Linked DNA regions of Lujinxingia vulgaris. Each later gene encodes a partner of the first gene's protein in a complex. Links are inferred from orthologs where the notes say so. Each region holds a gene or a part of one and is shown in the gene's direction. Other genes may lie near its edges.

The links. The genes of interacting proteins can lie anywhere in the genome.
Region 2: the proteins of carB (region 1) and carA are in contact, whole or in part, in a solved structure (PDB 1KEE), measured with the Escherichia coli proteins. The link is inferred for Lujinxingia vulgaris from one-to-one orthologs.

The regions. Positions count from the first base shown.
Region 1 is NZ_VOSM01000003.1:202,349-210,663, reverse strand. Bases 1,547-5,297 are described here. They hold carB (carbamoyl-phosphate synthase large subunit), read left to right. Parts: upstream 1,547-1,848; coding sequence 1,849-5,097; downstream 5,098-5,297. Other genes in these bases: greA (transcription elongation factor GreA), read left to right, coding at 5,275-5,297; FRC98_RS21405 (alanine/glycine:cation symporter family protein), read left to right, coding at 1,547-1,726. In the rest of the region: more of FRC98_RS21405, read left to right, coding at 1-1,546; more of greA, read left to right, coding at 5,298-5,748; lon (endopeptidase La), read right to left, coding at 5,842-8,238. UniProt on the Escherichia coli protein: Large subunit of the glutamine-dependent carbamoyl phosphate synthetase (CPSase).
Region 2 is NZ_VOSM01000003.1:546,235-553,632, reverse strand. What follows is about bases 2,498-5,331. They hold carA (glutamine-hydrolyzing carbamoyl-phosphate synthase small subunit), read left to right. Parts: upstream 2,498-3,233; coding sequence 3,234-4,430; downstream 4,431-5,331. Other genes in these bases: FRC98_RS09155 (Stp1/IreP family PP2C-type Ser/Thr phosphatase), read left to right, coding at 4,604-5,331; FRC98_RS09165 (aspartate carbamoyltransferase catalytic subunit), read left to right, coding at 2,498-3,223. Outside these bases: lepA (translation elongation factor 4), read left to right, coding at 1-1,198; lepB (signal peptidase I), read left to right, coding at 1,220-2,212; more of FRC98_RS09165, read left to right, coding at 2,282-2,497; more of FRC98_RS09155, read left to right, coding at 5,332-6,889; FRC98_RS09150 (hypothetical protein), read left to right, coding at 6,977-7,398. UniProt on the Escherichia coli protein: Small subunit of the glutamine-dependent carbamoyl phosphate synthetase (CPSase).

The DNA.
Region 1 (8,315 bases):
CCCCGGTCTGCTCGCCGGCATCTGGTCCTTCCTCAATCAGATTCCGCTTGTGGTGCTCGTGCTTATCAGTGGCGCGATCTTCTTCACCTTCCGCTTCGACTTTGTGAACCTGCGCGGCGTCAGCCACGCCGTCAAAGTGGTCGCCGGCAAATACGACGATCCCAACAACCCGGGGGAAGTCACCCACTTTCAGGCGCTCTCCACCGCCCTCTCCGCCACGGTCGGGCTGGGCAACATCGCCGGCGTTGCCATTGCGGTTGGCATCGGAGGGCCGGGCGCGGTCTTCTGGATGATGGCCGCGGCGATCTTCGGCATGACCAGCAAGTTCGCCGAGTGCACCCTGGGCCAGATGTACCGCAAGGTCGACGCGAACGGCGCCGTCCAGGGCGGCCCGATGGTGTACCTGCGCGACGGCCTGGCCGAGATCGGACGGCCCGTGCTCGGCCGCTACCTCTCGGTGATCTTCGCGGTGCTCTGCATCGGCGGCTCCTTTGGCGGGGGCAACATGTTCCAGGCCAACCAGAGCTTTGCGGCGATGGCCAACCTGGTGCCCTGGTTCGGTGGCGAGCGCGCCCGCGGTGAAGTCACGCTGGTGAGCGAAGCCCCGATGGAAATGGACTACGCCCGCCACCTGGCACGCTTCTCGGCGCCCTCCCCCCTTGAGACCGAAGACGTCCTCTACTTCAACCCGGCCGAGCGCCTCGACGTCAGCACCGCTGACTGGACGCGCGGCGACGACGGCCGCTGGACGCTGGCGCTCGATGTCGTGGCCGCCGACGCCGGACACCGCTTCGACGTCGCCGCCGGCGCCATCTCCACCCTGGAGCTCGCGCGGGTCGAAGGCCGCCAGGTCAACTGGACCAACCCCGTCGGCGTCGACGCCCTCAATGAGGCTCCGGTCGCCGGCGGTGTTCAGCCCCGCAGCTGGATCTACGGCATCGTCATCGCCCTGCTCGTCGGCATGGTCATCATCGGCGGCATTCAGAGCATCGGCAAAGTCGCCTCGAAGATCGTCCCGGCGATGTGCGTGATCTACGTGGCCGCAGCCCTCTACATCCTCCTGAGCAACTTCACGATGATCCCCCGCGCCGTGGGCATCATCATCGGGGAGGCGTTTGCGCCGAAGGCCGGCCTGGGCGGTCTGGTCGGCGTGCTCATCGTCGGCATCCAGCGCGCCGCCTTCTCCAACGAGGCCGGCGTGGGATCGGCCGCCATCGCCCACTCCGCTGCCCGCACCAAAGAGCCCGTACGCGAAGGCTTTGTCGCACTCCTGGAGCCTATGATCGACACCCTGGTCGTCTGCTTTATGACGGGCATCGTGGTCGTCATCACCGGCGTTTACGCTGACCCGGCCACAGCCGGCCTGGAAGGCGTCGCGCTGACCTCGGCGGCCTTTGAGACCGTCATCAGTTGGTTCCCCTACATCCTCTCCATCGCGGTCATCCTCTTTGCCTTCAGCACGATGATCTCCTGGTCCTACTATGGCGAGCGCTGCTGGAGCTTTCTCTTCGGCGCGAACAGCTCGATGATCTACCGGGTGATCTTCCTCTTCTTCGTCTTCCTCGGCTCGGTCTCCAGCCTGAGCAACGTGCTGGACTTCTCCGACCTGATGATCCTCTCGATGGCCTTCCCCAACGTCCTGGGCGCGGTGCTGCTCTCCGGAAAAATCCGTGCCGCGCTCATCTCCTACTGGGATCGGCTGGAGGCTGGCGAGTTCGACGTCTGAGCAGAGCTCCGCTGGCGAGGCGATGGAAGCGCACAGGCGCTTTGCATCGACGGTGGGTTTTGGCATAGTCCGCGCGTCCCGGGGCCGATTTTGCCCCGCAACACGCGTTTGAGGAGTGCGCCATGCCACGCCGTCACGATCTGAAGTCGATCTGCATCCTGGGCTCCGGGCCCATCGTCATCGGTCAGGCCGCCGAGTTTGACTATTCGGGCACCCAGGCCATCCGCGCGCTGCGCGCGGAGGGTTTTCGGGTGATCCTGGTCAACTCCAACCCGGCCACCATCATGACCGACCCGGAGCTGGCCGACGCGACCTACATCGAGCCGCTCACCCCCGCGTTTGTCACGCGCGTGCTCGAGAAAGAGCGTCCCGATGCCGTGCTCCCGACCATGGGCGGGCAGACCGCGCTCAACATCGCGATGTCATTGCACGAAGACGGCACCCTGGATCGCCTGGGGGTGGAGCTCATCGGCGCAAAACCGGAGGTGATCACCCGCGCCGAAGATCGCGAGGAGTTCGCCAACACCATGCGCGCCATCGGCGTCGACCAGCCTGCCGCCGGTGTGGCCCGCTCGCTCGATGAGGCCTGGGAAATCCAGGCCCGCGTGGGATTCCCGGCCATCCTGCGCCCCTCCTTCACCATGGGCGGAAGCGGCGGCAACATCGCCTACAACCGCGAAGAGTTCGCCGAATACGTCAAGTGGTCCCTCTCCCAGAGTCCCACGGGCGAAGTCCTCATCGACGAGAGCCTGCTCGGCTGGAAGGAGTACGAGCTTGAGTTGATGCGCGACAGCAACGACAACGTCGTCATCATCTGCGGCATCGAAAACGTCGACCCGATGGGCGTGCACACCGGCGACTCCATCACCGTGGCGCCCATTCAGACCCTGACCGACCGCGAGTACCAGGCGATGCGCGACGATGCGATCCGCATCATCCGCGCCGTCGGCGTGGAGACCGGCGGCTGCAACATCCAGTTTGGCGTCTGCCCCCAGACCGGCCGCCGCGTGGTCATCGAGATGAACCCGCGCGTCTCCCGCTCCTCGGCGCTTGCGAGCAAGGCCACCGGCTACCCCATCGCCAAGATCGCCGCGCTGCTCTCGGTGGGCTACACCCTCGACGAGCTCCTCAACGACATCACCCAGAAGACCGCGGCGGCCTTCGAGCCGGTGCTCGACTACACCGTGGTCAAGATCCCGCGCTTTGCGTTTGAGAAGTTCCCCGACGCTTCCGACACGCTCACCACGCAGATGAAGTCGGTCGGCGAGGCGATGAGCATCGCCCGCACCTTCCCCGAGGCCTACCTCAAAGCGTTGCGAAGCCTGGAGCAGCGCGACAGCGGACTCTTCGCCGACATCGACCTGCCGGCCGACGACGCCACCCCGGTGCAGATCGAAGAGTTCTTCGCGCCCCACCTTCGCCGCCCCACCCCGCGGCGACCCTGGTACGTCTTTGAAGCCCTGCGGCGCGGCCTCTCCCTTGAGACCGTCCACCAGCACTCGCGCATCGACCCCTGGTTCCTCGATCAGTTCCAGCAGGTCGTTGAAGTCGAGCAGCTCTTAAGCGCCGCACCCGCCGGCAGCTGGCCGGCCGACGAAGACATCTTCCTGGCCAAGCGCTACGGTCTGGGCGACGCCGACATCGCCCGCATCCTCGGTCGCACCGAGCGCGAGGTGCGCGAGCATCGCCAATCCATCGGAGTCACACCCACGTTCAAGCAGGTCGACACCTGCGCGGCGGAGTTCGAGGCGGTCACCTCCTACTTCTACTCCAGCTTTGAGACCGGCAGCTGCGAGTCGCAACCCGATGATCGCCCCGGAGTCATGATCCTGGGCGGCGGTCCCAACCGCATCGGCCAGGGCATCGAGTTTGACTACTGCGCGGTGCACGCGGTGATGGCGCTTGGCGAGGCCGGCTATCGCACCATCATGGTCAACTGCAACCCGGAGACCGTCTCCACCGACTACGACATCAGCGACCGCCTCTATTTTGAGCCCCTGACCCTGGAGACGGTGCTGGCCATCATCGACATCGAAAAACCCGAAGGTGTCATCCTTCAGTTCGGTGGCCAGACCCCTCTCAAACTCGCCGCGGCCCTCACCGAGCTCGGCATCAAAGTGCTGGGAACCTCTCCGGAGGCCATCGACCGCACCGAAGATCGCGAGCTCTTCAACGCCATCGTCGAAAAGCTCGAGCTCAAGCAGCCCGACGCCCGCACCGTCATGACATGGGAGCAGGCCCAGAAGGCTGCCTCCGAGCTCGGCTTCCCCATGATGGTACGCCCCAGCTACGTGCTCGGCGGACGCGCGATGGAAGTTGTCTACGATGCTCAGAGCTTCGAGCAGGTCTTCTTGCGCGCGCAATCCGAGTCGCCCGACAACCCGGTGCTCCTCGATACCTTCCTGAGCCGGGCGGTCGAGGTCGACGTCGACTGCGTCAGCGACGGTACGCTTGCCGTGGTCGGCGGCATCATGGAGCATATTGAAGAGGCCGGCGTTCACTCCGGCGACTCCGCCTGCGCGCTCCCCTCCCACGACCTGCCCGAGGTGGTGCTGCGCACGATCCGTGAGCAGACCTTAAGCCTGGCAAAAGAGCTCAACATCGTCGGGCTGATGAACGTGCAGTTCGCCGTCCAGGACCGCAACGTCTACGTGCTTGAGGTCAACCCGCGGGCCAGCCGCACCATCCCCTTCGTCTCCAAAGCCATCGGCAGCCCGCTGGCCAAGATCGCCGCCCGCGCCATGCTCGGCGAGTCGCTGGAGGAGCTGGGCTTCACCGAGGAGCGCGTCCCGACGTTCTTCTCGGTCAAAGAGAGCGTCTTCCCCTTCACGAAGTTCCCCGAAGTCGACAGCCTGCTGGGCCCGGAGATGCGCTCCACCGGCGAATGCATGGGCATCGACCCCAGCTACGAGATGGCGTTCTACAAGGCCCAGGTTGGCGCGGGCAACGCGCCGCCAACCGGTGGCACGGTCTTCATCAGCGTCAAAGACGACGACAAATGGGCCAGCGTGCCGGTGGCGCGGGGCCTGAGTGAGCTCGGTTTTAACCTTCTGGCCACACGCGGCACCGCCGCCTACCTCACTCAGAACGGCCTCAAGGTCACCCCCATCAACAAGGTGCGCGAAGGCCAGCCTCATATCGTCGACGCCATGATCAACGGGGAGGTCGACATCGTCATCAACACCACCGTCGGCGGTCAGGCGGTGCACGACAGCCGCACCATCCGCCGCGCCGCGTTGCAGCTGGGCATGACCTACTTCACCACCCTGGCCGCCGCGCGCGGCGCCGTCGGCGCGCTGGGTGCCCTGGCCAAAGCCTCCCCCACGGTGCACTCCATTCAGGAGCTTCACGCCCCCCAGACTGCCCGTTGATCTATTTGCCGGGCTGTCCCATACTTACCTGAGCGACACGCCGCCGAGGCGCATCGCGACTCTTTCAGACAAGCCGCCCCCCATCCTGGTTCGCCACGATGGGGGCATTTATTTCTAAGGCACAGCGCCACGTCTCTGGACGCGAGCGCTCGTGTCCTGCTGCTCATGAGGCAACCCATGCAAAAGATCCCCATGACCGTCGATGGCCATCGCAAACTTCGCGAAGAGCTCGACAACCTCAAAAAAGTCCAGCGCCCGCGCATCGTCCAGGAGATCGAAGAAGCCCGTGCGCACGGTGACCTTAAAGAAAACGCCGAGTACCACGCCGCCAAAGACAAGCAGGGCTTCGTCGAGGGGCGCATCCGCGAGATTGAAGGCAAACTCGCCCACGCCCAGGTGATCGACACCGATGAGCTCAGCGGCGACCGCGTGATCTTCGGCGCCTTCGTCACCGTCTTCTTCCTGGATACCGACGAAGAGAAGACCTACCAGATCGTGGGCGACGATGAGGCCGACATCAAAGAGCTCAAGATCTCGTACGCCAGCCCCATCGCTCGCGCGCTGATCGGAAAAACCGTCGGCGACGAGTCGGTCATTAAAGCTCCGGGCGGCGACCGCGTCGTGGAGATCATGGAAGTCGAGTTCCGTTGATCATCGCCGGCAGATTGCACCGCCCATAAAAAAGGCCGCCCTCATCGGGCGGCCTTTTTTAGTTATGCTCTTCTATGCCTCTTCACCGGGAGCTTATTCAGCGCTGGCCTCACCGGAAGCCTTCTCGCCACCGATGGTCCACGTCCCTTCTTCAAAGACCAGCTCCGGCAGCACGCTGACGTGCTCCACGAAGTGGAAGTCGAGCTCTTTCTGGATGTCTTCGGAGACGTCCATCAGGTCCTTCTTGTTGCGCGCCGGCAGGATGATGCGCTTGATGCCAGAGCGGTGCGCAGCGAGCACTTTCTCTTTGATGCCCCCCACGGGGAGCACGTTGCCGCGCAGCGTGATCTCACCGCTCATCGCCACATCACTGCGTACCTTCACGCCGGTCAGGAGGCTCAAGAGCGAGATGTACATCGTGATACCCGCCGAAGGACCATCTTTGGGGATGGCGCCGGCCGGCACGTGAATGTGGATGTCGTTCTCGCGCATGAAGTTCGGCGCGAGTTCGTAATCCTCAGCGCGGCTGCGGATGTAGCTCAGCGCGGCACGCACCGACTCCTTCATCACATCGCCCAGCTGTCCGGTGAGCACGAGCTCACCCTTACCCGGCATGCGCGTCGACTCGATGAAGAGGATGTCGCCGCCGGCAGCCGTCCACGCAAGGCCGGTGGCCACGCCGGGCGACGAGGTGCGCTGCGCGACTTCGTACTGGTAGCGCTCCGGTCCCAGGTAGTCAGCGATGTCATCAGGCTCGACCGTGACGCTGATCTCCTGGCTCTCCTCCTCGGACTTGCCCAGGTTCTCGGCAACCTTCACCGCCACACCACGCGCGATGTCCGCGATGCGTCGCTCCAGGCTACGTACGCCCGCCTCGCGGGTGTAGTTGCGGATGATGATGTCGAGCGCCTCATCGTCAATGCGCAGGTTCTCCTCGGTGATCCCGTGCGACTCCAGCGCTTTGGGGATGAGGTACTGGCGCGAGATGTGGTGCTTGTCCTGGGCGGTGTAGCCCGGGATCTCAATCACATCCATACGGTCGCGAAGCGGCGCCGAGATCGTGTCGAGCTGGTTAGCCGTCGCCACAAAGAGCACGTTGGAGAGATCGACCGGCACCTCCATGTAGTGATCGGAGAAGTTGTGGTTCTGCGCCGGGTCAAGCACCTCCAGCAGCGCCGCCGAAGGATCACCTCGGAAGTCGCGACCGATCTTATCGACCTCATCGAGCATGAACACCGGGTTGTTCGTGCCGGCCTTACGCAGCGCCTGCACAATCCGTCCGGGGAGCGCGCCGACGTAGGTGCGACGGTGCCCGCGAATCTCGGACTCATCGTGCACGCCACCCAGGCTGATGCGCACAAACTTGCGACCGAGCGCCCGCGCCACACTGCGCCCCAGGCTGGTTTTACCCACGCCGGGAGGGCCCACCAGGCACAAGATCGGCCCTTTCATGTCGTTCTTGAGCTTGCGCACCGCCAGGTACTCGATGATGCGCTTCTTCACCTTATCGAGGTCATAGTGATCCTCATCGAGGATCGTGCGCGACTCCTGGATGTTGAGCTTATCCTCGGTGGACTTGCTCCAGGGGATGTCGAGCAGCGTCTCCAGGTAGGTGCGCGTGACACCGTACTCGCTCGACGCCGGCTGCATCATGCGCAGGCGGTTCATCTGCTTGCGGCAGACCTCCTCGACCTCTTTGGGAAGATTCGCCTCTTCGATCGCCTGAGCGATGTCTTCGAGGTCGCCGCCCTCCCCATCGAGCTCACCGAGCTGCTCTTTGATCGCCTTGAGCTGCTGGCGCAGGTAGTACTCGCGCTGATTCTTGTCGATCTCTTCTTTGATCTGACTTTGAATCTTGTCGCTGACCCGCAGCACCTCCAGCTGGCGCGCCAGAAGCGTGACCACCTTGGTGAGACGCTCCTTAAGATCGACCGTCTCCAGGATGGCCTGCTTCTCTTCGGGCGTGTTCTCCATATTGGCGACCACGAAGTCGCAGAGCTGGCCGGGATCGTTGACCCCGTCGACCATCTGGGAGGCCTCTTTGGGCATCTCCGGGATGAACTTCACGACCTGCTTGGCGGTGCTCTTCAGGTTGAGGAAAAGCGCCTCGATCTCGACCTGCTGCTCCGCGCTGAGCTCCGCTTCGGGCTCGAGCACATCGAAGTTCCCGATGAAGTAGGGCTCTTCCTGAGTGATCTCGTTGAGGCGAATGCGCTTCTGCCCCTGAATGATCACGCTGTAGTTATCGTTGGCGATCTTCACCACTTTGAGGATGCGGGCGACCGTCCCGATCTCATAGAGATCGGAGGCGACCGGATCGTCGGTGTCGGCGTTTCGCTGGGTGAGCACCGCGATCGGCTTCTCGTTTTTGACCGCGTCCTCGATCAGGCGAACGCTCTTGGGGCGGCCCACCGCAAGGGGCACGACCACCTGGGGAAAGAGCACCGTGTTGCGCAAGGGCAACAGCGCCAGATCCTGGTTCTTTTCCATCGGTTCTTGGGGAGTGCTTTCTTGTTCTTGCGACATATTTTTATCCTGGGCCTCGATCCGAGGCGTCCACTCTTTTG
Region 2 (7,398 bases), 340 kb from region 1 along the record:
CGACCCGTACCGTGGCGTCATCAACATGATCCGCATCGTCGAGGGCGAGCTGCGCCCGGGCATGGAGATCAAATGGATGGCCACCGGGGCGAAGAGTGAAGTGACGCAGATCGGCGTCTACGGACCCACGCCTATTCCGGTCGACAAGCTCGGGCCTGGCGAGGTCGGTTTTGTGATCGCGATGATCAAAGAGGTCGATCAGGCCAAGGTTGGCGACACGATCACCGATGCCAGGCGTCCGGCCGCCGAGGCACTTCCGGGCTTTAAGGACGTCAAGCCCACGGTGTTCTGCGGGATCTTCCCGACGAACTCCAAAGACTATGATGAGTTGCGCGACGCGCTCGACAAGCTCGTGCTCAACGACGCCTCGATCACCTATGAGCCGGAGACCAGCCAGGCGCTGGGCTTCGGGTTCCGCTGTGGCTTCCTGGGGCTCCTGCATATGGAGATCATCCAGGAGCGTCTGGAGCGCGAGTTCGATCTTGACCTGATCACCACCGCGCCCTCGGTCGTCTACCAGGTGATCACCACCGATGGGGAGACCTTGATGGTGGAGAACCCCAGCGACTTGCCCGAGACGCAGTTTATTGAGCGCATCGAAGAGCCCTTTATTATGGCCACCATCCACGTGCCGCCGGAGCATGTGGGCCCGGTCATCGGCTTGTGCGAGGAGCGCCGGGGCACGCAGTCGGATCTGCGCTACTCGGGGGCCAACCGCATCATCCTCAAGTATGAGATGCCGATGAGCGAGGTGGTCTTTGACTTCTTCGATCGCCTCAAGTCGGTGTCGCGTGGCTACGCCAGCTTTGAGTACGAGCTGATCGGCTTTAAGAAGGGCGATATGGTCAAGCTGGACCTGATGGTCAACGGGGAGCCGGTGGACGCGCTCAGCGTGATTGTGCACCGCGACTTTGCCTACAACCGCGGGCGGATGCTGGCCAAGAAGCTCAAAGAGGTCATTCCGCGCCAGATGTTTGAGGTGGCGCTGCAGGCGGCGATCGGTAACCGTGTGATCGCCCGTGAGACGGTCAAAGCGTTTCGTAAAAACGTCACCGCGAAGTGTTACGGCGGCGATATCAGCCGTAAGCGCAAGCTCCTCGAGAAGCAGAAAGAGGGCAAAAAGCGCATGAAGCAGGTCGGCAATGTGGAGCTGCCCCAGGAGGCTTTCCTGGCGGTTCTGCGCGTCGATGAGGGTTAAGCCAGCGTGAGGTAAGTTGCGGTGAGCAGGCAAAACGACAAGGCGCAGATCATCGACGACGCGCAGGAGCTGGTGCGCGAGACTCAGCTGCGTCTGGACCGCGCACGCAAGCTTCCCGACGAGGCGCGCTATCGCCTTCAGGAAGAGCTCAATGCGCTTCGCCAGGGGATGAAGCGCGAGGACCTCGAGTATGTCGAAGAGGTCAGCGAGACGGTGCGTGCGCTGGCTGAGGAGCACCTGGCGGGCATCTCGGTCAAGCCTGCCTGGCAGGAGTACGTCGAGACTGTGGGACTGGCGATTTTATGCGCGCTGGTGCTGCGGGCCTTTTTCTTTGAGGCGTTTAAGATCCCCAGCGGTTCGATGGAGCCGACCCTTCTCCGGGGGGACCATCTTTTCGTCAACAAGATCCGCTACGGCATCCGAGTTCCCTTTACGACTACGTTTCTGATGCGTTTTGCCGAGCCACAACGTGGCGAGGTGGTCGTGTTTCGCTTCCCCTCCGAGGAGGCGCGCGAGCATGTGCGTAAGCGCCGTGAGGAGGCCGCCGCCAAGGGGGAGAAAGCCGTCGAGTGCATCCTTAACTTCGATGAGAAGGACTTCATCAAGCGCATTGTTGGCCTTCCCGGCGATGTGGTGGAGGGGCGAGGCGCGCAGCTTCTGGTCAACGGTGAGCCGGTGGACCGTACGCCGATTCGCCGCGGCCCGGCCCCGGATCGCTCCGGGCGTACCGCGTACTACTATCTGGAGACGTTGGGGGAGGCGACCCACCAGATCCGCGAAGACAGTCCGCCGGGCTACGATGAGGGGCATGACTTCGGCCCGATCACCGTCGAAGATGGGCACTTCTTTGCGATGGGTGATAACCGCGACAACTCCGCCGACAGCCGCTGCTGGGGCCAGGTGCCGATGGATAACATCAAGGGGCGCGCCATGATCATCTGGCTTTCGCTCGAAGACGGCCAGACCGGCGATCCGGGCATCCGCTGGGATCGTTTTGGGATGGCGATCGAGTAGACCTGTGACGTGACCATAACGAGGCTCCGCACACGTCGTGTTGGGGGGCCCGAGACGCCGGGAGCGACGATGAACTTGATTGGGCTGAAGGACCTGTCGAGACACCAGATGATCGCGCTTCTGGACGCCTCCGAGCGCTACCTGAATGACGAGGGCAGGGTGATCACCCCGCCTGAAGACGCGCAGCTTCTGAGTGGACGAACCTTTGCCTTGCTCTTTCTGGAGCCAAGCACACGCACCCGCGCGAGCTTCGATCTGGCGATTCAACGCCTTGGCGGGCAGTCGGTGACGGTGAACGGGGAGGGGAGCAGCGTTGAAAAGGGGGAGTCTGCCGCAGATACCTGCCAGACTCTGGCGGCGATGGGCGTCGACGGGTTGGTGGTCCGTCATCATGATCGCCATCTTCCTCAGGTGCTCGCGGAGCGGGTGCGGATCCCGGTCATCAACGCCGGCAACGGCAGCGGTGAGCACCCCACCCAGGGGCTGCTCGATGCGCTGACGTTGCGCCGCCATTTTAAGACCGGTAATCAGCTTGGCGGGCTGAAGATCGCGATCATCGGCGACATCGTGCACAGCCGCGTGGCCCGCAGTGACGCGCATATCTTCTCAGAGCTGGGCGCCGAGGTCATGATCGCCGGACCGAAGATGTTAATCCCCACCGAAGAGCGACTCGCCGAGTGGCCTGTGCGTGTCTCGACCTCGCTTAAGGAGGCCGTACGCTGGGCGGATGCGGTGGTGGTGCTTCGGGTTCAGCAGGAGCGTCTTCGTAGCTCAGTGGTTGATCCGCATCGCTACGCCCTGGATTGGGGTATCGACCCGACGGTCGTTGAGCAGTATATGTCGCCGTCGACGATGATCTTGCACCCCGGTCCTGTGATACGGGGTGTGGAGCTCGCCGATCCGGTGATCGAGAGCCCGCAGAGCCTGATCTGGCAGCAGGTAACCCACGGGGTTGCCGTTCGTCAGGCAGTGATCGCAGCGTATTTTGGAAGGCAAGCGCAGTACGCCTAAGGAGCAGCAGTTGAAGCAGTCGCGACCCAGGTTGAAGTCGCTCTCGGGGCGTAGCCCCGCGATCCTGGTGCTGGAGGACGGCACCTGTTTTGAAGGGTTGAGCGCCGGCGCGCCCGGCTCCACGGTGGGGGAGGTGGTCTTCAACACCAGCATGTCGGGCTATCAGGAGATCGCCACCGACCCCTCCTACCGCGGGCAGCTCATTACCTACACGATGCCCCATATCGGCAACTACGGGGTCAACGCGCTCGACAGCGAGTCGGTGGAGACGCAGGCCGCCGGCGTGATCGTGCGCTCGCTCTCGCGGCGCGCCAGCAACCAGCGCAGCGAACAGGGCTTTGAAGACTGGCTCGTCGATCGCGGCGTGGTCGGCATCTGTGAGATTGACACCCGCGAGCTGACGCGACGGATCCGGCAGGGCGGGGTGGGGCTGGCTGCGATTGTGCACGACGCCACCGCACAGGATGCCGCCGCAGCGCTGGAACTTATCGCCGCGCACCCGGGCTACGGCAGCGTGGACTATGTGAGTGAAGTCGCCACCGCGCGCGCCCTCCGCGTGAGCGCCGAAGACGCCTGGCAGAGCCCGCTTGTGCTGACACCGGCCGCCCCTGGGAGTGATGACGAGAGCAAGGCGCCGCACGTTGTTGTGATGGACTTCGGGGTGAAGTTCAGCATTCTGCGCCATCTTCTGGCCCGCGGCATGCGCGTCACGCTGATGCCCCGCGACGCCGCAGTGGAGGATGTCGAGGCGCAGCGTCCCGATGGGGTGCTCTGGTCCAACGGCCCGGGGGATCCCGATAAGATGGAGCCTTTCATCGCAGGCGTGCGCGCGCTTAGCGAGCGCTACCCGACCATGGGCATCTGTCTGGGGCATCAGCTGCTGGCCAAAGCCTTTGGTGGCGAGACCTTCAAGCTGGGCTTTGGCCACCGGGGGCCCAACCAGCCGGTGCAGAACCAGCGCGACAAGAGCGTCGCCATGACCAGCCAGAACCACGGCTACGCGGTGCGACGGGAGAGTTTTCCCGACGATCTGGAGATCACCCACGTCAACATCAACGACGACACCATCTCGGGCTTCTCGCACAAGAGCCTGCCGGTCCACGCCGTTCAGTACCACCCGGAGGCCGGCCCCGGCCCGAACGATGCTGTCGATTTCTTTGATGCTTTTGCCCGTGACCTGGACGCGCGATGCGCTGATCGGGGATGAGAAGAGGGGCGCGTGAGCGCTCCGGGTTCGTGGACGTGTTGGCGTCCTGCGCGGTGAACACCGGGGGGAGGCGCGAGCGGACAAAAAAGCCAACTGGCCGGATGATGAATCGGGAACTTTGGGTTATGATGCGCCCGACCGATCGCCCTGCGCGACATAGTTGAGGAGCCACCATGGATTTGCGGTTCTGGGCCGCTACGGACACCGGGCGCGTCCGCGACCATAACGAAGATAACTTCCTGGTCGACAAACGTCTGCAACTCTTCGTGGTCTGCGACGGGATGGGAGGCCACGCCGCCGGCGAGGTCGCCAGCGCGGTGTGCGTACGCACGGTGCGGGAGGTCATCGCCGGGGCTGGCGAGCTTCTGAGTCATCTTCAAGAGGCCCCGGAAGATAAGCAGGTCCAGCAGGCGACGGTGGAGCTGTTGCGCCAGGCGGTGCAGACCGCCAACGCCCGCATCTTCGAGATGGCCCAACAAGACGCCAGCCGCCGCGGCATGGGCACAACCTGCTCAGCGCTGCTTATCAGCGGGGCGCATGGCTTTGTGGGCCACGTCGGCGACTCTCGCCTCTACCGGGTGCGCGAGGGCGATGTTGAGCAGATCACCATGGATCACTCGCTGCTCAACGAGATGATCCGTCAGGGCAAACTTCCCCCCGACACCAAAGAGCGCGACTTCCCGCATAATAATGCGGTCACCCGCGCCGTCGGTGTGCGAGAGTTCGTGGAGGTCGATGCGTTTGAGTTTGGCATCGAGCCGGGCGATCGCATGATGATGTGCTCCGACGGTCTCAGCGGGTATTTCGAGGAAGAGATCGACGTGCTCGACATGACCTCGGGCGACGTCCTCGAAGAGATCATCACGCGATGCATCGACTTCGCCAACGAGAGCGGTGGTAAGGATAACATCACCGTGATCGTGGTGGACGCTGTCGACGCCGAGGCTGAGCAGAACGACGTGGCGCCGGTGCTCGAGATGCTCCGCAGCACCCCGTATTTCCATTACCTGGCGGCCAACGAGCTTGAGCACATCCGTCGGCTTGGCGAGGTGGTCGAGGCGGAGCCCGAAGAGGTCGTCACCTCACCGGAGAATGTGGCGCACAGCCTCTTTGTGATCCTGCGAGGTTCTGTCTCATTGCACCTCGACGGGCAACGCGTCAGCGTCCTGACCGCCGGGGAGCATTTCGGTGAGATGGCGCTGATCGACGCCCAGGATGACAGCGACAACCGACTTCGGGTGCAGGCGCTTGAGCCGACCACGCTCTTTGCGATCGCGCGTGATGATTTTATGGGCATCCTGCGCAGCGCGCCCGGGCTGGCCATCAAGCTGCTCTGGAACTTCGTGCAGGTCTTTGCCGACCGCCTCCAGGGCGTGCCCGCCGAGTATCGCTTCAGCCCCGACCAGTGGCGTGAAGACCCGGACGCCGCGGTTGACTTTACGCCCCCTTCCGGCTCGCTCGTGTTCACCGAAGACCTCAAGAAGATCGCAGAGGAAAGCGACGGGCATGTCGAAGAGAGCGTTGAGGCCGATGAGCCTGAGGTGATGCCGGAGGTCGCGTCGTCAACTGCGTCGGAGCATGATGAGGAGACGCGCGAGTACGATCGCCTTCCCCTCGATGATGCGCCGCTGGCCGCCTCCCTCGGTGGTTGGGACGGCTCCGATGCGAGCTGGGGAGATGTCGCCAGCGATGATGAGGCCAGTGTTGATGAAGTCAGCGAAGATGAGTGGGAAGATCTTCCCCCGGAAGCCGTCGCGCATCGTCCCACGGTCCGTCTCTCGCCGATGCGTGATGATGACGAACTCGATGCCGCGAAGGCCGACGGGGATGTGACGCTCAGCCCCTGGGAGTCGCCTCAGGAAGAGTCCAGCGGCGCTTCAGACGACTGGGTGATCGGGGGTGTCGATGAGGCGTTCGCAGAGCGCGATGACGCCGAGCAGAATGCGTCGGCGTCGGTGAGTTTCGGCGGTGCTCATCTCGATGAGCCGGAAGAGGATCTTCGCGCGACCGTGCAGCTCGATCGTCCGCTTTCCCGCGCGGAGATTGAGGCGACGACCGGGCCGATGTTTGGCGGCGGCGTCCCCGAAAAGTCTGGCGCGGAGCCACCCGCTGACCAGGACGACGATCTCGGCAAGACCGTTGATATTGACGCGGACCTGGCGCGCCTTCGTTCGCTGCGCGCCGAGTCGAGCCTCGATCTGAAGGAGCGTCTCCGCCAGCGCATGAAGGCCCGGAACACACCAGTGCCGTCGAGCGCAGCAAGTGGTGAGGCCGACGTCTCGATGACTGCTCCACCGATGGACGCGGAGCCGGCCGAGGCGAGTGCTGCGCCTTCCGCGCTGGCCGGAGAGGTGGAGGTCCGCAGCTCGCCATCGCGGCGGATGGCCGAGCCGACGCCGGAGGCCAAGGTGATGATTTCACCCGAGCTGATGGGCCTGGTCGACGACGATGACGAGTAAGTTTCCGGCAATTCAGACCCGCTCAGCGGGATGAGAGCAGGCGCGCGCAGCGCGCCGCAACACCCAACTCTACGACGGCGCCATTGTATGGATACACGCACAATTCTTCAGATCGTATTGGGGTTGGTCGTCGCGCTGATCCTCGTGGTTGGCGGGCTGATGGTGATCGCGCTGACAGGCGATGCCGAGACGGTGATCGTCGAGCAGGCCGTTGCCGAGCAGCGGGAAGCCAGAGAGCGCAAGAACCCCTGGGCCGATCAGGGTGAGGCCGCCATCGCGCTGGTGCAGCGCTCTCGCGTCAATCAATCCGAGGACGGTGAGGTTGAAGCCAACACCGTCGGTGAGCTCCTCGCCAGCGAGGCGTTCATCAAAGATAAACTTAAAATCACCGGGGCCGAGTCCACCGGCTGGCATGCTCAGTGGTGGGGGGAGACGAAGTTTGGGCCCTCGTTTTTCCTTGTGCGCTACGGGTTTCAAGACGCCAATATCCGCATCGGACCGGCCTGGCT